3 regions of the Saccharopolyspora sp. NPDC000995 genome follow, and region 3 is predicted to be linked to each of the others. Evidence: riboswitches for the same ligand, from Rfam matches in the RefSeq annotation. Region 3 holds a riboswitch; each other region holds the start of a gene.

Region 1 (5,375 bases), on a different contig from region 3:
ACCACTACCCGGGCGACTTCATCGTCGAGTACAACGGCCAGACCCGCGGCTGGTTCTACACGCTGCACGTGTTGGCGACCGCGCTGTTCGACCGCCCGGCCTTCGCCAGCGTGGTGGCGCACGGCATCGTGCTTGGCGACGACGGCCTGAAGATGTCGAAGTCCAAGCGCAACTACCCGGACGTCAACGAGGTCTTCGACCGCGACGGCTCGGACGCGATGCGCTGGTTCCTGATGTCCAGCCCGATCCTGCGCGGCGGTGACCTGGTGGTCACCGAGCGCGGCATCCGGGACGCGGTGCGGCAGGCGGTGCTGCCGCTGTGGAACTCCTGGTACTTCCTGGCGTTGTACGCCAACGCCGAGGGCATCTCGGGCGAGTTCGGAGTGGACAGCAAGCACGTGCTGGATCGCTACGTCCTGGCCAAGACCCACGAGCTGGTCGGCGACGTGCAGTCCGCATTGGACACCTTCGACCTCGCTGGGGCCTGCGCGGAGGTGCGCGACTTCCTCGAAGTGCTGACCAACTGGTACGTGCGGCGGTCCCGCGACCGCTTCTGGGCCGGTGACCGGGATGCCATCAACACGCTGCACACCGTGCTGGAGGTGACCTGCCGGGTGGTGGCGCCGATGCTGCCGCTGACCGCCGAGGCGGTCTGGCGCGGGCTGACCGGAGGCCGCTCCGTGCACCTGGCGGACTGGCCCCTGGTCAACGAGTTGCCCGCGGACGCCGCGCTGGTAACCGCGATGGACGAGGTGCGCCAGGTGTGCTCGGCCGCGTCGGCGTTGCGCAAATCCAACAAGCTGAGGGTGCGTTTGCCGCTGGCCAAGCTCGTGGTCGCCACCCCGGACGCGGAGGCGCTGCGGCCGTTCGCGGACCTGATCCGCGACGAGGTCAACGTCAAGGCACTCGAGCTGAGCACCGACGTCGCCGCGCACGGTCGCTTCGAGATCGCGGTGAACGCGCGGGCCGCCGGTCCGCGGCTGGGTCGCGACGTGCAGAAGGTGATCAAGGCGGTGAAGTCCGGCGAGTGGCAGCGCACCGGCGGCACCGTGGTCGCGGCGGGCATCGAATTGCAGGACGGCGAGTTCGAGGAGCGCCTGGTCTCCACCGATCCCGGCGCGGCCTCGCCGCTGCCCGGCGGCAAGGGGCTGGTGGTGCTGGACACCGAGGTGACCCCGGAGCTGGCGCTCGAAGGCTTGGCCCGCGACGTGGTCCGGGTCGTCCAGCAGGCCCGCAAGGAGGCGGACTTCCAGGTCTCCGACCGGATCACGGTGGCGATTTCGGCCCCTGCCGAGGTCCTGGCGGCCGTCGAGTCGCACCGCGACTTCATCGCGGGCGAAACCCTGGCGAACGACATCGAATCCGGCGATGTAGCGGACGGCTTCACCGGCAGCGTCGGTGAAGGCACCGAGATCAAGATCGCCGTCACCAGGGTCTGACGTGGCCGTCCCGGGTGGCACCGGCGACGAGGGCGGTGTCACCCGGGTGTCTTGGTGGTTGTTGATGTGGACGGTCCGTTCGCGCCGTCCACTGAGGCGAACAGGTCGTTCGCTGCACATCGACACCCCGGCGTTCCAAGTGTCGCCCTGGTGTCAGGGCGTGCAGTTGTGACCGCCGTGCGGGTGTCGAGATCGCCGCGTCGGCGCCGTGTGACGGAGACCGCTCCCACAGTTCGGGAATGGTGTTGCCCGCGGTGCGCGCGGTTTCCTAGAGTGCTGGACCGAAGGTCATGAGCGCCAGCGTCAAGCCCCGGCTTGCTGGCCGGCAACCCTCCAACCGCGGTGGGGTGCCCCGGGTGAAGACCTGGCCGGTCGTGCAGGGCGATCCGGCAAGCGCGGACCCCTCTGGGCGGGTCCGATGAGGCCCCCGAGGAGGCCGTCGTGTCGTCTGCCGTCATCGAAATCCCGGTGCAGTCCCATTTGGACTACCGGATTCCCGCCGTGGTCGGCGCCGCGCTGCAGGTCCCGCTGGTCAACGGCCAACGCATCGGATATGCGAATCTCGATCATGCGGCCAGCGCGCCGTGCCTGGAGTCCGTGCAGTCGGCGGTCAACGAGCTGCTGCCCTGGTACGCGAGCGTGCACCGCGGCGCGGGGTTCGCCTCCCAGGTGTGCACCCGGGTCTACGAGGGAGCGCGCGACGAGCTGCGGAACTTCGTCGGCGCCCGCCACACCGACTCGGTGATCTTCACCCGCAACACCACCGACGCCCTGAACCTGCTGGGACGCACGCTGCCGCGCGGCACGTCCGTCGTGGTCTTCGATACCGAGCACCACGCCGCGCTGCTGCCCTGGACCGGCCCGCGGGTGCGCCGCCTGCCCGCGCCGGAGACGCCGGCGGACGCCACCGCCGCGCTCGATGCCGCGCTGGCCGACTGCCCGGAGGGACCGCGGCTCGCGGTGATCACGGGTGCCTCCAACGTCACCGGGGAGCTGTGGCCCGTCGCGGAGCTGGCGCGGGTGGCTCGCCGCCGCGGTGCTCGCACGGTTCTCGACGCCGCGCAGCTCGCACCGCACCGGCCGGTCCGGATTCGCGAGCTCGACATCGACTACGTGGCGATCTCGGGGCACAAGCTCTACGCGCCGTTCGGTGCGGGCGCGCTGATCGGCCGCGCGGACTGGCTCAACGCCGCCGAGCCGTACCTCGCGGGTGGCGGCGCGACCCGTTTGGTGCAGGAGCGGTCGGTGAGCTGGGCGACGGGGCCGGAGCGGCATGAGGCGGGCTCGCCGAACACCGTCGGCGTGCACGCCTTGGCCAAGGCCTGCGCGACGCTCGCGGCGAACTGGACGGACGTCATCGAGCACGAGGAAGCGCTGCTGCACCGGCTGCGAGCCGGGCTTCGCGGCGTGCCGGGGCTGCGCGAACTCCGCCTGTTCGACGCCGATCACGACCGGGTCGGTGTGGTGAGCTTCACCGTCGACGGTCAGGACCCGGGCCTGCTGGCCACGGCGCTTTCCGCGGAGCACGGCATCGGCGTCCGCGACGGCTTGTTCTGCGCGCACGTGGCCACGCGGCGGCTGCTCTCGCGGGCGGGCTCGGACACCGAGCGCGCGGTCCGCGTCAGCGTCGGGCTGGGCAGCACAGCAGAGCACGTCGACCGCCTCGTGAACGCGCTGCGGAGGCTGGTGGCCGAAGGCCCGACTTGGCGCTACGAGCAGGTCGACGGCCGCTGGGTGCCAGTCAACGACCCGCGCCCCGCGCCCGCCTTCCTCGACTGACGGGGCTCCGCCACGCCTGGTCACGGCCCGTAAGTGAATTGCGGCGTCTTGGCACGGCGACATAGCACCCGAAAACACTCACGGGTCCTGTTCTTTGTCTTGAAGCGCCGAAGCGCTTAGCCCACACTCGCGACTTGCACCGCCGCGGGGCCTTAGGCCCAACGTGTTCAAGGGCGCATCGCGGGGAGTGGTCCTGCCGAACCGGGTGCGGGCGGGTTCAGGGACAATGGTGGTCGTGAGCACCGAGCAGTCCTCCCCGAGGGAGTCCTCAGCAGAGCAGGCGGGCACCGAACCGACTGCCGCAGAACAGGCGTCCGAGACGCAGACCGGGGCGGCGGAGGAGTCGCCCAAGCGCGGGTCCGGGAAGCTGCTCGGGTTGTTGGGCGGGGTCGCCGTGGTGGCCTTGGGCGTCGACATCCTCACCAAGGTCGCCGTCGTGGCGAACTTGGAGGGCAACCCGCCGGTCAAGCTGCTCGGCGGTCTGCTCTACCTCGACGTGCTCCGCAACCCCGGTGCCGCGTTCTCGCTGGCCACCGGCATGACGTGGCTGCTCGCGCTGCTCGCGATCGCCGTCGTCGGGGTGATCATCTGGCTGGCGCCGAAGCTGCGCTCGCCGGGTTGGGCGGTGGGCCTCGGCCTGGTGCTCGGCGGGGCCTGCGGCAACCTGGTCGACCGGATCTTCCGCGCCCCGGGCCCGTTGCAGGGGCACGTGGTGGACTTCCTGTCGGTGTTCGCGCCGGGTGGCACGGTGTGGCCGGTGTTCAACGTCGCCGACTCGTGCATCGTCTGCGGCGGCATCCTGGTCGTGCTGATGTCGCTGCTGGGCCGCGACTACGACGGCACGGTGCACCGCAAGAAGAAGGCTTCGGGGTCGTGAGCGACCTCCGAACGCTGCCGGTTCCCGAGGGGCTGGACGGCATGCGGGTGGACGCGGGCCTCTCGAAGCTGCTGGGCCTTTCCCGCAGCGCCGTCGCCTCGCTGGCGGAATCCGGTGACGTGCTCGTCGACGGCAACCCGGCCGGCAAGTCGGACCGGTTGGCCGCCGGGGCGTGGCTGGAGGTGACGCTTCCGCCGGCGCAACAGCCGCTGCAGGTCGTCGCGGTGCCGGTAGACGGGCTGCGGATCCTGCACCAGGACGACGACATCGTTGTGGTGGACAAGCCGATCGGCGTCGCGGTGCACCCGAGCCCCGGCTGGGAAGGACCGACGGTGGTCGGCGGGCTCGCTGCGGCGGGCGTGCGTATCGCGACTTCCGGGGCCGCCGAGCGGCAGGGCGTCGTGCACCGGCTGGACGCGGGCACCACCGGTGTCATGGTCGTCGCCAAGAGCGAGCACGCGTACTCGGTGCTCAAGCGCGCCTTCAAGGAACGCACCGTCGACAAGCGGTACCACGCCGTGGTGCAGGGACACCCGGACCCGAGCCGCGGCACCATCGACGCGCCGATCGACCGGCATCCGCGCCACGACTACAAGTTCGCGGTCGTCACCGGCGGAAAGCCCAGCATCACCCACTACGAGACGGTGGAGGCCTTCCGCGCGGCATCGCTGGTGGACGTGAAGCTCGAAACCGGGCGCACGCACCAGATTCGGGTGCACTTCGCGGCGATCAAGCACCCCTGCGTCGGCGACCTGACCTACGGCGCGGACCCGGTGCTGGCCCGGCGGCTGGCCATCACCAGGCAGTGGTTGCACGCGCGCAGCCTCTCATTCGAGCATCCCTCCGGTGGCTGGGCAACCTTCGAGAGCCAGTACCCCGCCGATCTCCGGCACGCGCTGGAGGAGCTCCGCGACCAGGACGGTTGAGCAGGGTACGGTGTCGGACAAGCCTGTTACGAGCAAGGGGGCTTGATGGCACAGTCGAGATCGTTCGAGGGGGCGGACGAGCCGACTCCGCCCACGGGCATCCCGGTGGTCGACCCGGGAGCCGACGCGGAGACCCCGCCGAGCGGTTTCACCAGCCTCGGCGACGTCATCAGCGCAGACGACATCGGCACGGCGCCGCCGTCGGTGTTCGGCGCCCCGGAACCGGAGGGTTCGCGGGGCGACGCGGGGGACTGGCCGAAGCTGGAGTACCGCAGCCGCAACAAGCCGGAACGCCCCAAGCGCAACAACCCGCTGAACTTCTTCCGCCGGGACAAGGGCGCGTGAGCCTTCTGA
Region 2 (5,375 bases), on a different contig from region 3:
GACCAGCGACTCGCCAGCGGCGCCGAGGTGCGCATCGACCGCACCGGCAGCACGGTGATCAACGTGACCTTGCCGGTCCAGCCTCCGGTGCAGGAGATCGTCGACAACACGATGTTCAAGGGCGAGGAGCGGGTCGAGTTCCCCGGCGTGCCCGGCGAAAAGATCGTGTTCACCCGGGTAACCACCCGCAACGGCGAGGAGACCGGCCGGGAATCCGTCGGCGAGAAGATCACCAAGGAAGCCCAGCCCAAGGTCGTGCGGATCGGCGGCAAGCAGCCCCCGACCTCCGGGGTCTGGGACAAGCTGGCGCAGTGCGAGGCCACCGGGAACTGGGCGGCCAACACCGGCAACGGCTACTACGGCGGCCTGCAGTTCAACAAGTCGACCTGGGATGCCTACGGCGGCGACCAGTACGCGCCGTACCCGCACCAGGCCAGCCGCGAGCAGCAGATCGCGGTGGCGGAGAAGATCCGCGCGGCGCGGGGCGGCGGCTACGGCGCCTGGCCGGGTTGCTCCTCGAAGCTCGGCCTGTGAGCTGACCTTCCGGGTATCAGGCCATATCGTCAGGTGAGGGGTACCCGCGGACCAGTTCGGACGCCACGGGTGCCCCTCGCTCGTCACCTGGTCGGGGTGGTGAGTTCGGGCGCGGGTAGTTTTTCGGTGTGGACGACCAGCAGGCGACGCTGCTCGGCCCGGCCGATGTGCGACGGCTGGCCGAGGAACTCGACATCCGACCGACTAAGAAGCTCGGCCAGAACTTCGTGCACGACCCGAACACCGTGCGCCGGATCGTGGCCGCCGCGTCGGTCTCCGCCGCCGACGTCGTGCTGGAGGTCGGCCCCGGCCTTGGCTCGCTGACCCTCGCCCTGCTGCCCGCTGCGGGCGCCGTAACGGCGGTCGAGATCGATCCGGTGCTCGCGGCGCGGCTACCGCGCACCGCCGCCGAGTTCGCCCCGGCGCTGGCCGATCGGCTCACCGTGATCGAGGCCGACGCCTTGCGGGTCCGCGCCGAGGACTTCCCGGCGCCGCCGACCGCGCTCGTCGCGAACCTCCCGTACAACGTCGCCGTGCCGGTGGTGCTGCACCTGCTGGCCGAGTTGCCGAGCCTGGCGCATGGTCTTGTCATGGTGCAGTCCGAGGTCGCCGACCGGATGGCCGCCAAGCCGGGCGGCCGCGTCTACGGCGTGCCGAGCGCCAAGGCTGCGTGGTTCGCCGACGTGCGCCGCGCGGGCCCGGTGCCGCGCAAGGTGTTCTGGCCGGTGCCCAATGTGGACTCCGGCTTGGTGTCGTTCCAGCGCATCGAGCCGCCGTCGACCGCGCCGCGCCAGGACGTCTTCCGCGTGGTGAACGCGGCGTTCGCCCAGCGACGCAAGACGTTGCGCGCCGCGCTGTCCGGCTGGGCCGGATCCGCGGCTCGGGCGGAGGAGGTTCTCCGGGCCGCTGGGGTGGATCCGGCGGTTCGCGGTGAGCAGTTGGAGATCGGCGATTTCGCGCGCATCGCAGAGGCTGCGGCTACCGAAAGTGGTCGCTGAACCACCCGTCAGGCCCCTTGCCCATCCGAGACCGATCCGCTACCCGGAGTCACCGACAACACCTGGCGTGCCGGGAAAATTCCCCTTCGTCCGGGTGTGTGATTTGGCAAACGATTTCGGAAAGTGACGACTATCAACTTGCGCTGGAATCCGCCAGTGGGGTCTACTATTCGGGAAATCCATCCCGAGCGGCCGAGAGACCTGGCTCCGCGAAGCCGCAGCAACCACCCGGTGGGCAGGTGCTAACGCCAGGACCGATGGAGTTGTTGTGGAGTCCAACGCACTGCCAGCCGGCCCGCCTGCGGGTCAAACCCGAGCCCAGCTGGCCCGATCCCGGCGAAACCACATCCGGAGGCTGCTGACGCAGCGTCGCGTCATCGACCATGGGCGTCGCACCACCACCGCCTGTCGTCGCGAGATGTGACCCAGCTCTTCCTCTCTTTCCGAAGTTCCTTGGCCTGTCGCCCTTTCGCGTGCGCGGCCGTCGCGAGCTGATGTGGAGCCGATCGTGATCACAGTCGAGAACCTGACCAAGTCCTTCCAGTACAACAACGGAACCGTCCGCGCCCTCGACGGCGTGACGATGGAGGTTTCGGCCGGCGCGGTGTGCGGTGTGGTCGGTCCGAGCGGGGCCGGCAAGTCCACCCTGGCCCGGTGCATCGCGCTGCTGGAGAAGCCGGACAGCGGTGCCATCCGCGTCGACGGCACCGACCTGGTTTCCCTCGGCGGCAAGTCCCTTCGCGCCGCGCGCCGACAGATCGGCGTTGTGCCGCAAGGAGATTCGCTGCTGCGCCAGCGCACTGCCGCGGGCAACGTCGCGTTGCCGCTGGAAGCGGCCGGTATCAGCGGCCCGCAGCGGCGCACCCGCGTCGGCGAGCTGCTGGACCTCGTGGGCCTGACCGACAAGGCCTCGGTCTACCCCGACCAGCTCTCCGGCGGGCAGCGCCAGCGCATCGCGGTGGCGCGTGCGCTGGCCGCCAAGCCTTCGGTGCTGCTGGCCGACGAGCCGACCTCGGCGCTCGACCCGGGCACCACCGACTCGGTGCTCACCGTGCTGGACCGCGCCCGCGCTGAACTGGGTGTCACCGTGCTCGTGGTCACCCACGACATGGCCGTGGTGCGCAAGATCGCCGACGATGTCGCGGTGCTGGAGAACGGCCGGGTGGTCGAGCACGGCAAGGTCCTCGACCTGGTCGCCGAGCCCGGCAGCCGGGTGGGCACCACGCTGCTGCCGGACACCGACCAGGCCGAGTCGTTCAAGCCAGCCGGCGGTCGGCACGACGTCGTCGCCGAGGTCGTGCTGGTCGGCTTCGCCGCGGTCGGCGCGCTGCTGCCGGAGGCCGCCAGCAGGTTCGGGGTCGACCTCGCGATCCTGGGCGGGGGGCTGACCCGGCTGGGGGACACGCCGGTAGCGAAGTTCAAGGTCGGCCTGAGCGGCGAGCGCGCCGAGTCGGCCCTGAAGTGGATGGTCGATCGGGACGCGCATGTGCGACGTGCCCCGGTTTGCGTTGACGGAGCTGCTGCGTGAGTGATGTGACCCCCTGGTCGGAGGTCCTTGGACTACTTGGTGAAGCGACGGTCGACACGCTCTACATGGTGTTGGTGTCAACCCTGCTGGCAGTGCTGGGAGGGCTGCCGCTCGGCGTGCTTCTGCATCTGACCTCGCCGGTCGGCCTGAGCCCGAAACCCGTGCTGTACCGGGTGCTCGGCGTGGTCGTCGACGTGGTGCGGTCCGTGCCGTTCGTCGTGCTGCTGGTAGTCCTGGCGTCGTTCACCCGGCTGCTGATCGGCACGTCGATCGGCAGCTCCGCGGTGATCGTCCCGCTGACCATCGGCGCCGTCCCGTTCTTCGCGCGGTTGACGCAGAACGCGTTGCGCGAGGTCAGCTTCACCGTGGTCGAGGCCGCGATCACGACTGGATCGAGCCGGCTGCGGATCGTGTGGACGGTGCTGCTCGGCGAGGCGCGGGCCGCGCTGGTCGGCGCGGTCGGCGTCACCGCGGTGGCGCTGATCGGCTACGCCGCGATGGCCGGTGCGATCGGCGGCGGCGGGCTGGGCACGACCGCGATCCAGGACGGCTACCAGGGCTACGACGACCGGATCCTGTGGGCATCCGTCGTCGTGCTCGGCGTGCTGGCCTTCGCGATGCAGCTGATCACCGACCGCACCGCGAAGCTGGTCGACCGGCGGCGAACCGCTACCAGCTGACACCCCCGGAGCCACCCCTTGCCTGGGGACCTTCCCACTCTGTCCAGAAAGGACAAACCCTGATGCGTTTGCGTTTTGCTGCCCTGGTGGCCGTGGCCGGCCTGGCGCTGGCCGCGTGCGGGAGCGGCGGCAGCTCGGCCGCCGAGGACCCGAACGCCCCGCTGCGGATCGCGGTCAGCCCGACCCCGCACGGCGAGATCCTGCAGTACGTCAAGGACAACTTGGCGCAGCAGGCCGGGATCGGCATCGAGATCACGAAGTTCGACGACTACAACCGGCCGAACGAAGCCGTCGCGCACGGTGAGCTGGACGCGAACTACTTCCAGCACCAGCCCTACCTGGATGAGTACACCAAGCAGCGCGGTGGCGACTTCGTCTGGATCCAGGCGGTGCACCTGGAGCCGCTGGCGGTGTACTCCAAGCAGTTCAAGTCGCTGCAGGAGATCCCGAACGGCGCGACGGTCACGCTCTCCAACGACCCGGCGAACCAGTTCCGCGGGCTGAAGCTGCTGGAGCAGGGTGGCCTGCTGGGGCTCAAGCCGGAGGCAGCGGTGGGCACCCGGCTGGAGTCGGCGATCGCCGAGAACCCCAAGAAAATCCAGCTCAAGGACCTGTCGCCGGACCAGCTGCCGCGCTCGGTCGATGACGCCGCCGCCGCAGTTGTCAACGGCAACTACGCGATCAAGGCGAACCTGCAGAACCCGATCGCAGTGGAGAGCCCGGCGAACAACCCGTACGCCAACGGCCTGGTGACCACCCCGGCCCTGGCCAAGGACCCGCGGATCCTGAAGCTCGCCGAGCTGCTGCGTTCCCAGCAGGTCAAGGACTTCATCAACCAGAAGTACGGCGGCGTCGCCGTCATCCCGGCGTCCTGACCGGAGTTCCCTCGGAGGTGAGGGGCACCCTTGAGTGGTTTAGCCGATGGTTTAGCCGCCCAAGGGTGCCCCTACCTCGTTTGTGTGCTGTCTTGGAGCCCGGTTTCGGGGTTTTTCTTTGAATCGGCGCTTAGCCCAACCTCGCAACTTGCACCGCCGAGGGTTCTCAGACCTCGCCTGGCGAGGACAGCCCCAGCGCTGCGTCATGGTGATACGCAAGTCGGGGATCGGCGGAGTCCACGTGGCGACCGTAATTCCCGCAGGGGACCGCGACCCGCACCGCCGAGAAAGGTCAGCCGGAAAGGATCTCAAGGTGCAGGGAAGCAAGCGGTGGGCTTTCGCGGACACGTACGCTCTAAGAGTGCTCTCCGTGGTTCCTACCCCCATCACCGTTCGCGTCCCGGCCAAGGTGAACCTGCACCTGTCGGTCGGTGACCCGCGCCCGGACGGCTACCACGAGCTGGTCACCGTCTTCCAGGCGCTGTCGATGACCGACGAGGTCACCGTGCTCGTCGCCGAGGAACCGGGCATCGACGTGCACGGCGAGGGCGCGGATTCGGTGCCCACCGGGCCCAGCAACCTCGCGTGGAAGGCCGTGCAGCTGCTCGCCGAGCACAGCGGGCGGGATCCGGAGGAACCCGGGGTGCGGCTGTCGATCAGCAAGGGCATCCCGGTCGCTGGCGGGATGGCCGGGGGCAGCGCCGACGCGGCGGCGACGCTGCTGGCACTGAACAACCTGTGGCGGCTGGAACTGGGCCGC
Region 3 (5,375 bases):
GTGACGCCGCGCGCCTCGAATCGGGTCGGTTCAGAGCCCGAGCGCCTGGTTGACCGCGTCGGTGGTCGGGGCGACGGTGGCCTTCGGACCGATCTGGTCCTGCACCGCGTCCAGGGTCTTCAGCCCGTCACCGGTGATCAGCAGCACTGTCTCGGCATCCGGGTCGATCTTGCCCGCCTCGATGAGCTTCTTCGCCGTGGCCACGGTGACCCCGCCGGCCGTCTCGGCGAAGATGCCCTCGGTACGCGCCAGCAATCGGATACCCTCGCGGACCTCGTCGTCGCTGACGTCCTCGATGGCGCCGCCGGTCTTGCGCACGATGTCCAGCACGTACGGGCCGTCGGCGGGGGCGCCGATGGCCAGCGAACGGACGATGGTGTCCGGCCGCACCGGCTGGACCACGTCGTGGTCGTTCTTGTACGCCGTCGACACCGGGGAGCAGCCGGTTGCCTGCGCGCCGAAGATCCGCACCGGGCTCGGCTCCACCAGGCCGACCTGGCCGAGCTCGTTGAACCCCTTGTAGACCTTGGTTAGCTGCGAGCCGGAAGCGATCGGCACCACGATTTGCTCGGGGATGCGCCAGCCGAGCTGCTCGGCGACCTCGAAGGCCAGCGTCTTCGAACCCTCGGAGTAGTAGGGGCGCACGTTGACGTTGACGAATGCCCAGTCCTCGTGCTCCGCGGCGAGCTCGGTGGCCAGCCGGTTGACGTCGTCGTAGTTGCCGTCGACGGCCAGCAACGACCCGTCGTAGACCGCGCTCATCAGGATCTTGGCGCGCTCTAGCGTCTTGGGCACCAGCACCACCGAGTCCCAACCGGCGCGGGCTGCGGCGGCGGCCACCGCGTTGGCGAGGTTGCCAGTGGAGGGGCAGGCCAACACCTTGAAGCCGAACTCGCGGGCGGCGGCCAGCGCCACCGCGACGACGCGGTCCTTGAAGGAGTGGGTGGGGTTGCCAGTGTCGTCCTTGACCCAGATCCGCTTGACGCCCAACGCCTTCGCGAGCTTGTCGGCCCGGACCAGCCGGGTACAGCCCGGCTCGGTGTTCGGGTGCTCTTCGACGTTGGTGGGAACCGGGAGGAGCTGCTTGTAGCGCCAGATGGAGCGCGGGCCGGATTCGATGTCCTCGCGGCGGATCCTGCCGAAGTCGTAGGCGACCTCTAGGGGGGAGAAGTCCTCCAGCGAGACGAACTCGGGGGCCAACGGCTGCCGGTGGCCCTCTTCCTTGGACACCAGTTCGACGGCGTTGCCCAGGTCGAAGGTCTTCTTCGCAGTTGTCTGGGCATGGGCAGCAGCAGTCATCGCGAGGTCCTCTCCTCATCTGTCCCGCGGACGGGCCGGAATTAGCACCGCTTTCGTCAGAGACCTCGCGCGTGAAAACACGATTCGCTGACGAACGGTTGCCGGGGCTTCATCGGGCCGTTCCCTCTGCCCCTCTGGATGAGCTATTCGGTTGTGCCAGCAACGCTAGTGGACCGCGCCGGGGTCTGGCCAGCGCGATCCAGATGGCGGGAACGTCACGGGTGCGTGCGACGATGCGTGCATGAGCGCACCGGTCGTGGTCCCCGATTCGCTGCAGTTGGTTCTCGGTGACGAAGAACTGCTGGTGGAACGCGCGCTTTGGGCTGCTGTCGGAGCCGCCCGTGCGGCCGATCCGGAAGCCGAGCTGCGCCGCGTGAAGGTGAGCGAACTCACTCCTCCGGAGCTGGCCGAACTGCTGAGCCCATCGTTGTTCGCCGAGGGCAGGGTGCTGGCGGTGGAGTCTGCCCAGGACGCGGGCAAGGAGATCGCCGAGGCGCTGCTGATGCACGCCAAGCAGTCGGCAGACGGGGTCATGATCGTCGTCGTGCACAGCGGCGGCGGCCGCTCCAAGCACGCCAAGGAACTACCCAATGCGCTGCGCAAACTAGGCGCGCGGGTCACCGAGTGCAACAAGATCACCAAGCCCGCCGAGCGGGAGGCGTTCGTCCGCGACGAGGTGCGCCGGGCCGGCGGCAAGACCGATGCCGCCGGGGTGGCTGCGCTGATCGAAACGGTCGGTTCCGACTTGCGGGAGCTGTCGGCCGCTGCCACGCAGCTGGTCGCCGACACCGGCGGCAAGGTCGACGAGACGGCCGTCCGCCGCTACCACCGCGGGCGAGCCGAGGTGACCGGGTTCGCGGTTGCGGAGAAGGCGGTGACGGGTGACCGGGCGGCTGCCCTGGAGGCCTTGCGGTGGGCTGTGCAGCTGGGCGTCCCGCACGTGCTGATCGCCGACGCGCTCGCGGACTCGGTCCGCACCATCGGCCGCGTCGCCGCCGCGGGCGGTCGCAACGACCCGTTCCGGCTGGCAGGCGAGCTGGGAATGCCCGCGTGGAAGGTGAAGAAGGCGCTGGCGCAGTCCCGGGGCTGGAACGCTTCGAGCCTCGCGCAGGCGCTCCAGGCGGTCGCAGAGGTCAACGCTGGGGTCAAGGGCATGGCCGCCGACGCCACCTACGCCTTGGAACGCACCGTCCTGCGTCTCGTGGAGCTCCGCAACCAGCGTTCGTGATCGCACCAATCTCCACTGAAATCGCGAAAGGCCCCTTCCCCGCGGGGGCGGATTAAGGGGCCTTTCGAAGTTCAGGCCTCAGCTCAGAGCTGGTTGGCGCGCTGAGCCAGCGCGGACTTCTTGTTCGCGGCCTGGTTCTTGTGGATGACGCCCTTGCTGGCGGCCTTGTCCAGCGCGCGGCTGGCGGCCTGCTGCAGCTCGATGGCCTTGTCCTTCTCGCCAGCGTCAGCGGCCTCGCGGAACTTTCGGATGGCGGTTTTGACCGCAGACTTCACGGCCTTGTTGCGCTGCCGGCTCTGCTCGTTGGTCTTGATCCGCTTCATCTGGGACTTGATGTTGGCCACTGTGGCGCCTCTTCCTCGTCTGTCGAATCGATCGTGTCGCGCTGTTGTCGGCGCTGCGCTCAGGCAGGTTTCCTCCACGGCGGAATGCCGCACGGCACGGTCGTCCATGCTAACAGCGCCCACCTGCGCAGATTTCGGGCGGGCGGTGCCGGGGCTATCACATCGGGTTCCGATCCGGCGTTTCCGAACCATAGGGTCAAGCCTCGTGCTCGATGCGTTGAACTGGCCCGCATTTGCCGATCTGTCCCTCGTCGGACTGGCGTTCCTCAGCGGCGCCGCGTTCCTGGCCTGGACTGTCGACGCGATCGTCGGCGGCGGTGGCCTGATCCAGCTGCCCGCGATGCTGCGGCTCCTGCCCGGCGGCGAGGTGATCTACTCGCTGGCCACCAACAAGGTGGCGGCGATCGCCGGGACCGCCGCGGCCGCCCGCGCACTTACGCGAAGCGAACCTCGATCGATTGGCCGACCGCGTTGTCGATGGCGATCGTCGCCCTGCTCGGATCGCTGGGCGGCGCGGTACTGGCCGGTGCTCTTTGCCTTGCAGGTACTCAACGTCGTCGTGCTGGTCGCGTTGGGTCTCGTCGGGGTTCACACCTGGCGCAAACCCGAGTTGGGTCCGGCCGACGTGCCGGGTTTCCAGCGGCGCACACAGCTGCTGGTGATGCTCGCCGGTGGCGCCGTGATCGGTTTCTACGACGGCATCACGGGCCACGGGACCGGCTCGTTCCTGGTGTTCCTGCTCGTCGGCCTGGTCGGTTTCGCGTTCGTCACGGCTACGGCGACAGCGAAGGTCGTCAACGTAGCGACGAACATCGGCGCGCTGGTGTTCTTCATCCCGGCCGGCAAGGTCCTGTGGGGATTGGCGTAGGTGAAGGCCGCGAGCAACATGGCGGGCAGCGTCGTGGACGCGATGATCGCCGCGAGGTGCGGCTCCGGTTTCGTCCGACGGGTGTTGCTGACGGTGGTGGTTGGGCTCGTCGTCAGCCTCGGTTGGAAACTCGCCGCAGGCGTCTAGAGTTTGGTCGCACACGAGCGGAGATTCCCGGAGCCCTGGCGTTCCGCTACCCGCACCGCAGCTCGGGGCGAGGCCGGGAACAGTCCCTCCAGATCCGCGATTCGCGCACGGAGTAACATCAACATTCGGTTGTGCCTAGGGTTCCGCTCCCGCTCCGTCGCAGATCGTCACAACCAGGGGCGTGGGGGACTGGTCCGAGCGGCACCGGCGATCGCGGAAGGCGCGTGATCGCACATCTGACGGGACAAAAGCCTGGAGGAACCCGGATGTCGCGCGCCGGCGCGGGACGGAGAGGGTTCGATGGGGCTGGCAGCCGTTCTTCTCGTCGTCGCCGCTGCGTTCGCACACGCGGCGTGGAACTTCTTCGCGAAGCGCGCCGGGGCGGCCGGGGCGGGGTTCGTGTGGCTGACCGCGACGTGCAGTGCGGTGCTGTACCTGCCGGTGATGGCCGCATCGCTGATCTGGACCGGGCTGCCGCCGCTGGGCGACTGGCTGTTGGGCGTGCTGGCGAGCGCGGTCGTGCACCTGGCGTACTTCCTGCTGCTGCAACGCGGTTACGCGGTCGGCGATATGTCAGTGGTGTATCCGCTGGCCCGTGGCACCGGCCCGATGCTGGCGATGCTCGTCGCGGTGCTGCTGCTGGGCGAACGCCCGGGCTGGCTCGGGATTCTGGGTGGTCTGCTGGTGGTCGTCGGGGTGTTCGTGATCGGACTCTCCGAGGGGGTGCCGCGCTCCGGCGCAAGCCTTGCCGGTGTCGGTTTCGGCCTGGCGACAGGTGCGCTGATCGCGACCTACACGGTTTGGGACGCGCACGCCGTGACGCGGCTGGCGTTGTCGCCGCTGGCGTACGACTGGGCTAACAACCTCACCCGCTCGATGCTGCTCGCGCCCTACGCGGTGAGCCGCCGAGCCCGGGTCGCGGAGGCCTGGAAATCGCACCGCCGCGAAATCCTGGCAGTGGCCCTGCTGTCACCGCTGGCCTACATCCTCGTCCTGTTCGCAATGCAGCTCGCCCCGGTGAGCCTGGTCGCCCCGGCCCGTGAGCTAAGCATCGTCCTGGCGGGCCTCCTGGCCTGGCGACTCCTGGGCGAACCGCAGCCAATTCGCCGATTGACGGGTGCGGTGGTGGTCCTCGCCGGAGTAGTCCTCCTCGGCATCGCCTGACCGCGCCGCCCGGCGGCTGGTTGTGGGCGCGGGTAGAAACGGGGCATGGAGATCTTGAACAGCCGGTTGATCCTCCGGCCGCGGGATTGGGAGCGGTCGTTGCGGTTCTACCGGGACGTGCTCGGGTTGGCCATCGCGCGTGAGTTCCCCGGCGGCACGGTTTTCTTCCTGGGCCAGGGTTTTCTGGAGATCTCCGGCCGGGGCGGGCCGGGGCCGAGTCCGGACCAGGTGCTCTGGCTGCAGGTGCGCGATGTGCGGGCGGAGTTCGAACGGCTGCGGCATCGCGGAGTGACGGTGCTCGCCGAACCCGAGCGGCAGCCGTGGG

The links. A riboswitch is a leader RNA that binds a small molecule or an ion and turns the genes downstream of it on or off. The one in region 3 is predicted to bind S-adenosylmethionine.
Region 1: another riboswitch for S-adenosylmethionine. It lies ahead of ACWDKQ_RS06700 (aminotransferase class V-fold PLP-dependent enzyme); the one in region 3 lies ahead of thrC (threonine synthase).
Region 2: another riboswitch for S-adenosylmethionine. It lies ahead of ACWDKQ_RS03145 (methionine ABC transporter ATP-binding protein); the one in region 3 lies ahead of thrC (threonine synthase).

The regions. Positions count from the first base shown of each region.
Region 1 is NZ_JBSFLZ010000012.1:4,401-9,775, reverse strand. Features, by position in the region: gene ileS (isoleucine--tRNA ligase) at 1-1,439, shown strand, start outside; SAM riboswitch class IV at 1,726-1,841, shown strand; gene ACWDKQ_RS06700 (aminotransferase class V-fold PLP-dependent enzyme) at 1,881-3,218, shown strand; gene lspA (signal peptidase II) at 3,445-4,095, shown strand; gene ACWDKQ_RS06690 (RluA family pseudouridine synthase) at 4,137-5,021, shown strand; gene ACWDKQ_RS06685 (hypothetical protein) at 5,067-5,366, shown strand.
Region 2 is NZ_JBSFLZ010000004.1:98,711-104,085, reverse strand. Features, by position in the region: gene ACWDKQ_RS03155 (transglycosylase family protein) at 1-534, shown strand, start outside; gene rsmA (16S rRNA (adenine(1518)-N(6)/adenine(1519)-N(6))-dimethyltransferase RsmA) at 663-1,532, shown strand; SAM riboswitch class I at 1,709-1,796, shown strand; gene ACWDKQ_RS03145 (methionine ABC transporter ATP-binding protein) at 2,041-3,060, shown strand; gene ACWDKQ_RS03140 (ABC transporter permease subunit) at 3,057-3,740, shown strand; gene ACWDKQ_RS03135 (MetQ/NlpA family ABC transporter substrate-binding protein) at 3,803-4,615, shown strand; gene ACWDKQ_RS03130 (4-(cytidine 5'-diphospho)-2-C-methyl-D-erythritol kinase) at 4,986-5,375, shown strand, end outside.
Region 3 is NZ_JBSFLZ010000123.1:17-5,391, forward strand. Features, by position in the region: gene thrC (threonine synthase) at 31-1,299, opposite strand; SAM riboswitch class I at 1,312-1,444, opposite strand; gene holA (DNA polymerase III subunit delta) at 1,541-2,527, shown strand; gene rpsT (30S ribosomal protein S20) at 2,611-2,871, opposite strand; gene ACWDKQ_RS29095 (TSUP family transporter) at 3,077-3,739, shown strand; gene ACWDKQ_RS29100 (hypothetical protein) at 3,740-3,886, shown strand; gene ACWDKQ_RS29105 (EamA family transporter) at 4,187-5,050, shown strand; gene ACWDKQ_RS29110 (VOC family protein) at 5,096-5,375, shown strand, end outside.